2 regions of the Shewanella sp. SM69 genome follow, and region 2 is predicted to be linked to the other one. Evidence: predicted binding sites of a transcription regulator. Region 2 holds the regulator's gene; the other holds the start of a gene.
What was found. Region 2 encodes MetJ, which represses methionine synthesis genes. Its sites were predicted from a motif close to TAGACGTCTAGACGTCTA; they were not measured.
Positions count from the first base shown of each region.

Region 1 (6,984 bases), on a different contig from region 2:
CAGCCATCATTTACCTTCCGTTAATCCTTTCTAGAATAAATACCCGTTTGGCCAATTGCGACATATTAACGGGACTCGTATCTTCAGGTCTGAATTTGGGATGCAAGTTGCTTTAAGCAGCCCAAGATATTTGATGCAAGGAGTCACCCGTGCCAAATACCTCTATACGCTTTTTGGTGCCGCTGATCTTGCTCTGTAGTTGTATGACTTCAGCACAAGAGCTGAATGTCAACGAGTTACCCGTAACCCTTCAGGCATTACTGGAACGTTCCGGTCGCGATAACCTTATCGAGCTGGTTCAACAAGGCACTGCCAACCAAGGATTACTGTTCCAGTCAGGCAGCGATAACAAGGCCGATGTAACACAAGTGGGCAATGATAACGATGCGCTAATCACACAGATTGGTTCAAACAATGAAGTCCAGCTACTGCAAGTCGGCGGTCAAAATACGGCTTCAGTGACACAAATTGGCAATGACAATCTCGTGCAACTGAACCAACTAGGAAGCGGCAACTTTTCGATTCAACAGATTGCGGACGGTGCTGCAATCTCAATAACTCAATATTAAACAGGGAGCGTCACATGAAATCACAAGCTAAAAAATCACTTATTGCTTTGGCCATTGCAACAGGTTTAAGCGGTCAAGCTTTTGCTGCCAGTACAGTGAGCGAAATTAGCGTAGTACAGTCAGGCCAAGCCCAAGACACTTTAGTCTCACAAACGGGTGGCCTTAACGCTGCTGCGGTTGTGCAAACAGGTACAGATCAAACCGCAACTGTCATCCAAGACGGTGTGTGGCATGAAGCGGCTATTAATTCAACGGGTGATGATAACAAGGTCCAAATAACGCAACAAGTTGACTGGCATGTGGCAAGTGCAAATGTTGTAGGTGACAACAACAATGTAAATGTGTCGCAAGATGGTTTCTTTAACCAAAGCAGTAGCGATGTTACTGGCAACGATAACACGGTATTCGTTAACCAATTAGGCGAAGTCAACGAAAGCCAAGTTGAAATCTCTGGCGCTGAAAACAGCGTGTTTGTTGAGCAAGAAGGCGACGCAAACTTTGCAGTTTTTCGCGTTGAAGGCAGCAACAACGACGGTAAAATCACACAAATCGGTGACAACAACCAAGCAGGTTTAATCGCTCTCGACTTAACCGCTAACGTGGGTAACAACAACGACGTTTCTGTTAATCAAGCGGGTAACAATAACTTTGGCGCAGCGAAAGGTATTGCAGGTAATGACAACACAGTAGACATGGTCCAAAAAGGTGATAACCATGTTGGCTTCGTTTACGCACTGGCCGGCAGCGACAACGATATTTCAATGGATCAAAAAGGTAACGGCAACACGGCTTATCTTGCGATGACTACGGGTGATGACAACAGTGTCGATATTACCCAAAATGGCAGCGGCAACACTATCGGTGATACTTTAGTGGCAGATATCCAAGGTGATGATAACGATATTACTATCACTCAAAAAGGCGATGTCAACGGTGCGGAGTTCCAAGTATGGGGCGATAGCAACGACGTTGACTTGAAACAAAAAGGCGATGCGAACTTCGCGACCTTTGGTGCATACGGCACAGATAACGACTTCGATTTATCTTCTAAAGGCGATAACAACGAAATCATTGCCTTCGCTGATGGTGAAGATAACAGTATTGAAGTTAGCCAAGAAGGCGATGAGAACTTTGCTTATGTAGATGCCGTGGGTAGCAATAACGAAGTTGATGTTGAGCAAGATGGCGCTGAGAACGAAACATTGATTTCTGTTGCTGGCAACAACAATGCCGATGTCAGCGCACTTCAAAGTGGCGATCTTAACGTTATTGACCTGATTATTGAAGGTGATGAAAACACCGCGCAAATTACTCAATCAGGTAACGGTAACTGGGTAGGCGGCGATAACGACACTTCATTTGCTTCAAATTCATTTGGCGTTAGCGGTGACAATAACAGCCTGTCAATCACTCAAACGGGTAATGACAACTTAGTGTTAGGTTCTCAAGCGGGCACTAACAACAGCATCAACGTGAACCAATCAGGCAATATGAACGTTGCCACTGTAGTGCAATACTAGTCAATACTGTTAAACCACCACAGCTAAACTCTTTAGTGGTGGTTTATAAAAAGGGTGTTAAACAAAAAGCGGGAATGTTTAAATAAACATTCCCGCTTTTCTATGTTGATATGCCAGTAATCATTAACATTAACCACTCAAAGCGAAAAGCTAACGACCAATATCTTTAACTGACTAACTGCACAGCTCAAAGTGAGTTTGATAGGTTTGCGCCCAACGTAAAAGCTCAACCCGATTACGAGACTGGGTCTTGCGGAAAATAGAGGAAATATGCGCCTTCACTGTATGTTCGCTGATACATAACCTATGAGCGATTTCTTTATTTCTCGCACCACTCGATACGAATTGAATGATAGTGCGTTCACGGGATGTCAGCATCTGCAGCATAGCCACAGTATCAGAGGGTATTTCATTATTACCTTCTAACTTTTGTACGACACGGCGAAACATTTTGCTTAGCAAAGTTCTATCGTACCAAAGTTCCTCTGCCACCATTTTACGTAAACCCGTTAACATCAGATCCATACGTTGATCGGCAAATAAAATGCCTCGAATGCCGAGTAACATTGCAGATTCTTGGTCTAAGGAGTCTCGCTCAACTTGATACAGCGCCACAGGAAAATGTGACACTAATCGCGAAGCTAACAGAGGTATCCCTTTGTTATCTAATGCTGAACCTTTTTGGGTGATCAGATAAAAACTACGGCGACTCTTGTCTAAATCCAGTTCAGCCGCATGCTTTACTATACGCGTTTTCAAACCTATGGATTCAGCGAGTAACGCTAAATGACATGGCGCGGCCATTTGGTGTAAAAAAACCAATTCATTAATTGTGCTCAATGACTCTCCTCCCTGAAAAGTATTCTCTATTGCAAAATGGTATGTTTGACTCGTCTTTTTAGTTAGATTTTTCAACATTCCATTAACCTAGTTAATTCTGACTAGTTAACGATTGAAAAACATCACCCAAATGTACTATTCCCTGTTTAATGCTAGTAGGTTCGACTAACTCACCACAATAAAATGGAATAACAGTCAAAAATACCGTTTTACTTGGCCAACGCCCAGCACCTAATACTTTCCAACTATGACGTTATCAACCCAAAGTTGCAACACAAAGAAAACACAATAACAACACTAAAGTATGACAACTCAATGTCATCACACTCACACCATATATTTCAGGGAAGAAAGTCTTACAACTCGAACAGAGAGCATCACCCACTTTTAGCCGCTAAATCCTCTGCTTGAGTCTCGCGATTTGTTTATCTTGAAAACGAGACAGTAAAGCTAACGCGACAATTGCACCAATGAGGGCAAGAAACATGTCAGATTGGGTATCCCATACATAGCCTTGAGTCCCTAAAAAGGCTTCAGCCCCTTCGCCAGTTGCCACGGCAACCCACCATTCGATCAGTTCATAAAACGCCGAAAAAGCGAGCACAAAACAAGTGGCAAGAAACGCACACCAAGCCCCAGGTTTGACAGCTTGATTACGCAACATAATTTCACGGGCAAGCATGGCTGGGATAAAACCTTGCGCAAAATGACCTACTTTATCGTAATTATTACGTTCTGAACCCATCCAATCGGCAATCATGTCGAATAACGGCACTTCAGCGTAAGTATAATGAGCACCTACAAACAACACACAGCAGTGTATTAAGACGAGAAAATACACTAGAGGTGTTAGTGGAAAACGTTTGCGAGTAAAGAATAAAATCGGTACAGCAATCAATGCAGGTAAGGCTTCGAGCCACCATGTGAAAGGATCTGCGGGTTTTATCGCCGACCACACCAAAACTGAGAGGTAAATACCGCACCATGCGATTTTGTTATTCAATGTTTCTTCCTCTTATGCGATATTGTTCTAAATTTAGAATATTAACTTTAGCCATCTAGCCCTCCACACTGAGCAAAAAAAGTGCTACTTTGGTGGGTGAAGGTTGTGAGCATATCATAAGAAACATTTCTATTAATTAGAGGGTACCCATATCATGGCGAAACATTCGCTGGACAAGGATAAGATCAAGATCCTGCTGTTGGAAGGCGTCCACCAATCTGCGGTCGATGTATTTGAACGTGCGGGATACACCAATATCGAATACCACAAAGCTTCCTTAAGCGATGAAGCCTTACTTGAGTCCATTAAAGATGCGCATTTTGTGGGACTTCGTTCGCGTACCCAATTAACTGCAGAGGTGCTGAAACGTGCCGAGAAGTTAATCGCGATAGGATGTTTCTGTATTGGAACCAACCAAGTTGACCTTGCCACCGCCGAATCCCTTGGTATCCCAGTATTTAACGCTCCCTTCTCAAACACTCGCAGTGTTGCAGAACTCGTGATTGGCGAGATCATTATGTTGATGCGGGGTATCCCTGAACGCAACGCTATCGCTCACCGTGGCGGCTGGATGAAAACCGCAGCGGGCAGCTATGAAGTGCGTGGTAAAACCTTAGGTGTGATTGGTTACGGCCATATTGGTACTCAGCTTGGCATTCTGGCGGAAACCTTAGGTATGCGCGTCGTGTTCTTCGATATCGAAGACAAACTGCCGCTAGGTAACGCACAACAAGTCCATTCGTTGGAACTCCTATTAGCACAAGCTGATGTGGTTAGCTTACATGTCCCTGAAACTCCACAAACAAAAGACATGATAGGCGCTGCCGAGTTTGCAGCAATGAAAAAGGGCAGCATCTTTATCAACGCATCACGCGGTACTGTAGTCGATATTGAAGCTTTAACCGTTGCGTTAAAAGAACGTCACCTCGCAGGTGCAGCAATCGATGTATTCCCCGTTGAGCCACAATCGAATGACGATGAATTTATCAGTCCTCTACGCGGTTTAGACAATGTTCTCCTCACACCGCACGTCGGCGGTAGCACGGCCGAAGCCCAAGAAAACATTGGTATCGAAGTCGCGGGTAAGCTCGCTAAATACTCAGACAACGGCTCAACCGTTTCTGCGGTTAACTTCCCTGAAGTGTCATTACCAACACATAAAGGCACCTCGCGCTTGCTGCATATTCACCAAAACCGTCCGGGTGTGTTGATCAAGATCAACCAAGCCTTCTCGGAAAAAGGCATCAACATCGCCGCCCAATATTTGCAGACCACCGCAGAAATTGGTTATGTCGTGATGGAAGTAGACACAACTCAAGCGGAAGAAGCCTTAGTTGAACTCAAAGCCATTGAAGGTACATTGCGTACTCGCGTGCTGTTTTAAACTTTAAACTCCACTCGCTTTAAGCCTATCGACTAAAGCACACATATTAAGGCGCACAGATCATTCACAGATATGTGCGCCTTATGCTTTTGAGCCAACTGGAATTCCGTTACAATCTAGCCTCTCACATCGTCTTCATTTTCAGGATCTCGCTATGACTATTTCAGTTTCTACGCCCCATTGGGATCTGGACGCTACCTTGCCTCCACTTATGCTTGCCAACTTATCTCATTTGGGCCTCATCAAAGTCGTTGGAGAACAAGGCCGCAGTTTTATCCATGGCCAAGTGACCACAGACATCAGCTCATTGGCCACAGATCAATGGCGCTGGGGCGCCCATTGCGATCCTAAAGGTAAAATGCTGGCCAGTTTCAGAACCTTTGCCATTCAAGATGCACTCTTTATGTTGATGCCAAAGGATGCCATCGAAGTCGATTTACCCCAGTTACAAAAATATGCCGTTTTTAGTAAAGCCACCCTAAGCAATGCATCCGCTGAGTGGACTCTGCTCGGGGTTGCCGGTGAACAGGCAAGCCAATTCGTGAACAAACATTTTGGTGACATTCAGAAAGAGCTCACACTCATTGAAAACGGTGCGATTTTAAAAGACGCTGAATGTTTTATTTTAGTATTAACACCAGATGCCGCAGCGGCTTTAGTTGCGCAATCGGAACTGAGTGTATTTGACGCCAGTGCATGGCAAGCGTTAGAGATTGCAGCGGGTTACCCCAACCTTGCCGCCAGCCATGCCAGTCAGTACGTACCGCAGATGTGTAATCTACAAGCGGTTAACGGTATCAGCTTCAATAAGGGCTGTTACATGGGACAAGAAACCATAGCGCGAATGAAATATCGCGGTGGTAATAAACGCGCCCTGTATATTTTGCGCGGCCACACTAGTCTTCAAATCACCCTAGCATCAGGCCTCGAAATCGCGATGGAAGACAGTTTTCGCCGTGGTGGCCAAATCATTGAGTTTGTGCAGCGTGGCAATCAAGTCTTGTTAACCGCCGTACTTCCTAATGACACGGCTAATGATACTCAGCTGCGTTTTGCCGACGATGAACAATCACATTTAACGATCCAAGCCCTGCCCTACTCATTAGATGAAGCATAATACTTTGATTTAATATGATTAGTATAAAATATTGAAGCAGAATAAAGGCGCCAATGGCGCCTTTACCTTAGTCAATGCACTTCGAGCATCAATTTTCTAAATAAGTATCTCGAATGGCAATTGCTTCTGGCAGGATTTGCTTGAACTCCTCCACCAGCTTAGGATCGAAATGTTTTCCCGCTTGATTTTCAAATAACTCCATAGTTGCTTCAATCGTCCAAGCCTGCTTGTAAGGCCGTTGTGAAGTCAGCGCATCGAACACATCTGCAATCGCGGTGATACGCCCTTCAAGGGGAATTTCTTCACCTACCAAGCCATTGGGGTAACCTGAACCATCCCACTTCTCATGGTGAGTTAAGGCGATACGACGGGCCATTTGCAATAACGGATCGCTATGTTCACCAATAATTTCTGCACCTATGGCGGCGTGCTGCTGCATAATTTCCCATTCCTGCGCATCAAGTTTCCCAGGCTTTTTCAGCACAGCATCGGGCGTACCGATTTTACCAATATCGTGCATAGGCGCCGCATTAAAAATCAAGTCACAAAAG
Region 1 covers NZ_JAKKRV010000021.1:22,944-29,927, reverse strand. The annotation lists gene L5M37_RS21025 (curlin) at 150-569, shown strand; gene L5M37_RS21020 (curlin) at 584-2,089, shown strand; gene L5M37_RS21015 (helix-turn-helix transcriptional regulator) at 2,264-2,929, opposite strand; gene L5M37_RS21010 (DUF2238 domain-containing protein) at 3,324-3,932, opposite strand; gene serA (phosphoglycerate dehydrogenase) at 4,087-5,316, shown strand; gene ygfZ (tRNA-modifying protein YgfZ) at 5,471-6,433, shown strand; gene L5M37_RS20995 (two-component system response regulator) at 6,522-6,984, opposite strand, start outside.
Region 1: a site for MetJ is predicted at 3,981-3,998, ahead of serA (phosphoglycerate dehydrogenase). Genes of this name have one in related genera too.

Region 2 (6,984 bases):
ATACTTGGGGCGACATGGCGCAATATGATCCTGTCACTTGGCACTGGGTCATCGCCGTTTACCTGTTTATGGCGGGGTTATCCGCGGGCAGTTTATTGATTGGCATTGGTTTACGCTGGGCGAATAAGGAACTCAGCACCGGAGCCGAAAGCAGCATTCTTAAGGCGGCCGCCATTATTGGACCTGTGGCGATTAGCTTAGGTTTAGCCTGCTTAGTGTTTGATTTAACCAAACCCTTCCACTTCTGGTTGATCTTAATTCACTATAACTTCCAGTCTGTGATGGCCATTGGGGTGCTGGCGCTGCTGGCGTATTCTCCCTTAGCCTTTGCGTACGCCATTATTGTGCTGCGGGATGACTTACCAAAATGGGGGTTGGGTTTCCTAGCGCCTATCGCTAAGTTACTTATGCCATTTCGAAAGCTGATTGAAGTATTGTTGTTTGTCCTCGCCATTGGCGTAGGGGCTTACACTGGCTTCTTAATTTCGGCGATGAATGCTTACCCTATGCTCAACACTGCGGTACTGCCTGCGCTGTTTTTAGTGTCGGGTTTATCGGCGGGCGCTGCGGCAAACGCGGTACTGGCACTCTTGTTATTTAAAACTGACAGCCACGATAAAACTTTAGTCAAGATGCACGGTTTAGAGTTGCCTGTGATGGCGATTGAAATCTTGTTCCTGTTCATGTTGTTCTGCGCCTTGTACTTCAAGGGCGGCGCGGCGGCTGCGGCCTTAGCATCGTTAACCTCTGGGCTATGGGCAAGCGTGTTCTGGATAGGCGTTGTCGGTATCGGCTTTGGTATTCCATTGCTGTTCATGTTGTTACCAGCCGCTACTCGCCACACTAAGGGCGCGATGATCATGGTGGCTTGTGCGAGCTTAACGGGCGTACTCGCTCTAAGACACTTTATTGTGTACGCAGGGCAAAGCTATTTAAGCTGAGTGTAAGCTGGCTTTACATATTGATAGATAAAGAAAAAGCACTGGCAATGTCAGTGCTTTTTATTGTTTGAGTTTTGAGAAGGTTTGCCAGTACAAGCAGAGCGCTTATTGGGGCAATAACTCGATAACCGACTTCACCGTTAGCACTAAGGCGCTGATACTGCACAGGACTAATGTCGCCATTTTAGTCTTGTCTTTATCGACACTGCCCACCAATCGCCCCGCGACTAAATACCCTAAAAGCACAGAAGGTAGCAACATCAACGACAGCCACAGGTGCTTCAATTCTAATAAGCCAGTGATCGCCAGAATGACCATAGCTATGGTGGAGCTAAAAATGAAGAAGGCCGACAGGGCGGCGCGAAACTGCGAAGCGTCTTTGCCTGACAATAGAATCGCCATCGGCGGGCCACCAATAGCGGCAATATTGCCGAAGATCCCTGAAACCACGCCCGCACCGAAGAGGGTTTTCTTATTCACTGGCAGGCTGAATTTATACAGGCTGAGGATCACTGCGACAGTCACAATGGCGGCGATGGATAAACCGAGTATAGGTTGAGGCGCAAACAGCAATAAACTCGCGCCGATAAAACCGCCGGGCACGCGACCTAGGAGCGCATATTGCAAGCCATTGAATTCTAAGTGACCTCGTTCACGCACTAAGGTCAGCAGGGCGATGGAGAAACCCATAGCAATAACAGGCGCAGGTACAAGTTGTGGATCGACGATATACAGCAAAGGACTGGCGACAACCGCAAGCCCAAACCCAATCAGACTTTGGGTTAAGGCGCCCAGAAACACGACCAGCGAGGCTAAGGCGAGTGTCTGTGGATCTATCATAGAAAACATAGGATTTCCTATATCCCAAACCAACTCAAGATGGTGAAATTTAAAGTTTGAAGTCGCTTGGGTATAAACAAAAAGGGATCGTTAACGATCCCTATTGATGAGCACTGTGATATGACTTTGAAAGCGACGAGTCGCTATTCCATGTCTTCCCACTCTATTCCCATTTGATCCATCAACAACTTGGCTTCGGCGGGAATGCTGTCTGGGTTATCTTTTGACAGATCTTCATCGTTGGGCAATGGCTGGCCAGTGTAGGCGTGCAAAAATGCCTCACACAACAGCTCGCTGTTGGTGGCGTGACGCAAATTATTGACCTGACGACGAGTACGTTCGTCCGTGAGGACCTTAAGCACTTTGAGCGGAATAGACACAGTAATTTTTTTTACTTGTTCATTCTTCTTGCCATGTTCAGCATAGGGGCTGATGTATTCCCCATTCCATTCAGTCATTGACTCACCTGTTATAACGCTAAATTCGGGGCAGATTTTAAACCCTTACAAAGAACAGTCAAATTATTGCTACTATTTCTTTGTGATTGCAAACAGATTTCTTTATGTTCAGACGTCTAAACGTCTTCACGCCTATTGACGATGGCGTTGGGCTTAGGTACATTTAGACGTCCAGACATCTCTATCAGTCTACCGAATTTAGGAGTCCCCCCATGGCAGAGCGTCAATTAGCCACACTGGCAGTGCGTCAGGGTATCGAAAGCGATACTCAATATGGCGCAGTTGTGCCACCGATTTATTTGTCGACTAATTACGCCTTCGATGGTCATAAAAATCCCCGCGAATTCGATTACAGTCGTTCAGGCAACCCAACGCGCTGCATTTTAGGCGAAGCATTAGCCCAATTAGAAAAGGGCGCCACTGGCATAGTGACGTGCACTGGCATGGCGGCCATCACCTTAGTGACGACTTTGCTCGGCCCCGATGACCTATTAGTTGTGCCCCATGATTGCTATGGTGGTTCCTACCGTTTATTTACCAACTTGGCGAAGAAAGGCCAGTTTAAGCTCATTGTGGTCGACCAAACCGACAACCAAGCGTTAGCCGCCGCCATTGCGCAGAATCCTAAGATTGTGTGGCTCGAAACCCCATCGAACCCGTTATTGCGTGTGGTAGATATCGAAGCCATTGCTAAGGCGAGCCATGAGGTCGGCGCGCTGGTGGTGGTCGATAACACCTTTTTATCGCCGATATTGCAACAACCCCTATTGTTAGGCGCGGATATCGTTATCCACTCCACCACTAAATATATCAATGGTCATAGCGATGTGGTCGGCGGCGCTGTGGTCGCCAAAGACGCGCAAATCGGCGAAAGCTTACATTGGTGGTCGAACACTCTAGGCTTAACGGGGTCAGCCTTTGACAGTTATCTGACCCTGCGCGGCCTACGTACCTTAGCGGTGCGTATTCGCGAGCATCAAACCAATGCCCAGCGTATTATTGAGGTATTAACGCAAAGCCCTGTGGTGAGCAAAGTCTATTATCCCGGTCTTGCGGATCACCCAGGTCATGCCATTGCGGCCAAGCAACAACAGGGCTTTGGCGCTATGCTGAGTTTTGAGCTCAAAGGCGGTGAGGCCGAAGTCGTGGCCTTTTTAGGTGCACTCAGCTTATTTAGTGTGGCGGAAAGTTTAGGTGGCGTCGAAAGTTTAGTGGCAGTGCCCGCCACTATGACCCACAGAGCCATGGAGCCGCAAGCGCGCTTCGAGGCTGGTATTAAGGACACCCTATTGCGTCTATCGGTGGGTATTGAAGATGCCGCCGATTTAGTTGCAGATATTCAAGCAGGATTAGCCGCCGTTGCGGCTTGTCAGTAGAGGAATAATAGATGGCACGTTGTCACTTACATAAATTTGGTGGCTCCAGTTTAGCGGATGCCGATTGTTATCGCCGAGTCGCCCATATCCTGTTAACCCACGGTCATAGTGATGATCTCGTTGTGGTCTCTGCGGCGGGTAAAAGCACGAATTTCCTGTATAAATTATTAGCGCTGCGTGATGCGGGTCAGCTATGGCAAGAAGAGTTACAAGTGCTGATCAGCTACCAACAGGGGTTGATTGAGCAGTTGTTGTCGAATGAACAAGCCCGCGATCTGCGTGAGCGTTTGGCCACAGATAAAGCGCAACTCATCAGCTTGTTGTCCTTAGACGAGCGCAACGAATATCAAATCAACCATGTGGTGAGCTTTGGCGAACGTTGGTCGGCACGTTTAATGGCGGCGCTGCTGCGCGAATCTGGCGTGGCGGCAAGCCATGTGGATGCCTGTTCAATTTTAGTGGCCGATGAAGCCGCTGTGCCGCAAATTCGGGTACAAGAATCCCGCGCTAAAGTACAAGCCCTATTAGCCGCCCACCCAAATGAACGCTTAGTGATCACAGGTTTTATCTGTGCTAACGAGCGTGGCGATACCCTATTACTTGGCCGTAATGGTTCAGATTTTAGTGCCAGCCTGATTGCCAGCCTTGCCGATATCGAGCGCGTGACCATTTGGACCGATGTGGAAGGGGTGTTCAACGCCGATCCTAATAAAATCAACGATGCCAAGTTACTGAAAAGCATGTCACTTGCCGAAGCCGATCGCCTAGCGCGTTTAGGCTCGCCAGTATTGCATTCGCGCACTTTGCAGCCGTTATTCAATACCGAAGTGAGCTTAGCTGTGCGTTCAAGTTATGCGTCCCACACTGACTTTACCTTGATCGCTCCCCACAGTTCGTCGGCGAGCGCGCCTGTGGTGACTAACCTCAATGCTGTTGTCCTGTTCGGCTTTAAACTCACGGGTGAGTTAACTCGTTTATTAGATTTATTGATTGCCGCGGGTTTAACGCCATTGGCCCATTGGACCTCTGCCCATCAAAGGGTTGAACTTGCCTATACCGCTGAGAATCAAAAACAAGTTCAAAGATTACTCGATGCCGAGGCAGAAGCATTAGGGATCAGCGAGCAGCAGATCAACACAGATTTTGGTTTAGTCGCATTAGTGAGTGCCGACGCCGAACATTATCGCCGCAGCTTCGCGCGTTTACTGAGCCGTGATGCTAAACCTTTGTTCAGTGGCGATTTAAGTTTAGTGACGTTAGTGCCCCAGTCACAGGTGAATCTGTTAACCCAAAAAGTTCACCGTCGCTGCGCTGGCCCGCGTAAACGCATTGGTGTCCTGTTGCTCGGTGTGGGTAATATCGGTGAGGCATGGATCGATCTGTTTAAGTCGGTTTCGCCATCACTGGACCATGAACTCGAAGCCAGTGTTGAGTTAGTCGGTTTAGTCAGTTCGAGTAAAGCTTTGATTAAATCCACTGGGATTAATCTTGCTGCGTGGCAAACAGAGTTTAATACTGAAGCAACGCCTTGGCAGTATGAACATTTATTCGAGCAATTAGAGCAAGTTAACTGCGATGAGCTGGTGGCCTTAGATATCAGTGCCAGCGCCAGTTTGACGCTGCAATATCCAGAGCTATTCGAGCGTGGCATCCATGTGGTGAGCGCGAATAAACTTGCGGGCTCGGGTCCACTGCCTTTCTATCGAGAGTTAAAGCAGCAACTGGGTAATCGTCGTTTGTTTTGGCGCTATAACGCCAGCTGTGGCGCAGGTTTACCTATCCAACATGCGCTGAATGATTTGCGTAACAGCGGTGATAGTGTTGAAGCGGTAGGCGGGATTTTCTCTGGCACCTTGTGTTGGTTATTTGAGAAATACGATACCAGCAAGCCATTTTCAGAATTAGTGATTGAAGCCAGAGGCTTAGGTATTACTGAACCTGATCCCCGCGACGATCTCTCCGGCCGAGATATGCAGCGTAAACTGCTTATTTTGGCCCGTGAAATTGGCCTTGAAATCGAGCTCGAAGATATTGAACTGCGCTCACTCGTACCAGCCGCTTTGGCGGATATTCCCTTAGATCAATTTCTCACCCGCATTGCCGAGTTAGATGCCGATCTGCTGCAACAGTATGGTGCGGCGGCGGAGCAAAATAAGGTGCTTAGATATGTGGCATCCTTAGACAACAGCGGTCCAGAGCTTAAGGCCGAAGTGGGCTTGCAGTGGATCGATACTCATCACCCTTACGCCAACTTAACCCCTGGTGATAATGTGTTTGTGATCCGCAGTGTCTTCTACCAAGGTAATCCGCTGATCATCCGTGGACCGGGCGCTGGACGCGAAGTGACCGCTGCGGCGGTGCAGTCGGATCTGACTCAGATCTGTCGCGATCTGCTGCAGGAATAACGCGATATCAAGCCTCTTAAAGGACTCATTCGAGTCCTTTTTTATTGGCTAGAATAAATCTATCGAATTAACCGAGATTAAATGCGGTTTATGGGTATTTTTGGGCTTGACTTACATCTCAGTTTCTCTAGTATATGGACATATAGACGTCCAAACGTCCATTTGAACTAATTCATACTAGCAAAGAGTAGCGCCAAGGGCGGTTGAGGAAATACACATGGCTTTTCATCACGCACAACATTCACAATCGCTGAACCAGAGCTTGTCTGAGCTTAATGGCGATATTAATGTTTCTTTTGAGTTTTTCCCGCCATCGACCCCCGAAATGGAACAGATCCTGTGGAACTCTATCCGTCGTTTAGAGCCGCTGAATCCTAAGTTTGTGTCTGTGACTTACGGTGCTAACTCAGGCGTGCGCGACCGCACACACGGCGTGATTGAACGTATCCAACAGGAAACTGACCTCGTTGCCGCGCCGCACTTAACCTTAGTGGATGCCAGCGATGAAGAGCTGTTAGAACTGGCTAAGCATTACTGGAAATCGGGCATTCGTGACATAGTGGCACTGCGGGGTGATTTACCCGCGGGTAGCCCAAAGCCAACCCGTTTTGCGGTCGATTTAGTGCGTTTACTGCGCTCAGTGGCTGACTTTGATATTTCAGTTGCGGCCTATCCAGAAGTGCATCCCGATGCGAGCAATGCACAGGCGGATTTGATCAACCTTAAGCGTAAGATTGATGCGGGCGCTAGCCGTGCCATTACCCAATTTTTCTTCGATGTGGAATCTTACCTGCGTTTTCGTGACCGCTGCGTTGCCGCCGGTATCGACGTTGAAATTGTGCCGGGCATTTTACCTGTGACTAACTTTACCCAGTTAAAACGTTTTGCTGGCATGACCAATGTGTCGTTACCGAATTGGTTACATAAGCAATTCGACGGCCTAGAAAACGATGCGGGTACACGC
Region 2 covers NZ_JAKKRV010000008.1:164,610-171,593, reverse strand. The annotation lists gene nrfD (NrfD/PsrC family molybdoenzyme membrane anchor subunit) at 1-941, shown strand, start outside; gene L5M37_RS12905 (sulfite exporter TauE/SafE family protein) at 1,047-1,790, opposite strand; gene metJ (met regulon transcriptional regulator MetJ) at 1,925-2,239, opposite strand; gene metB (cystathionine gamma-synthase) at 2,452-3,615, shown strand; gene L5M37_RS12890 (bifunctional aspartate kinase/homoserine dehydrogenase II) at 3,627-6,020, shown strand; gene metF (methylenetetrahydrofolate reductase) at 6,238-6,984, shown strand, end outside.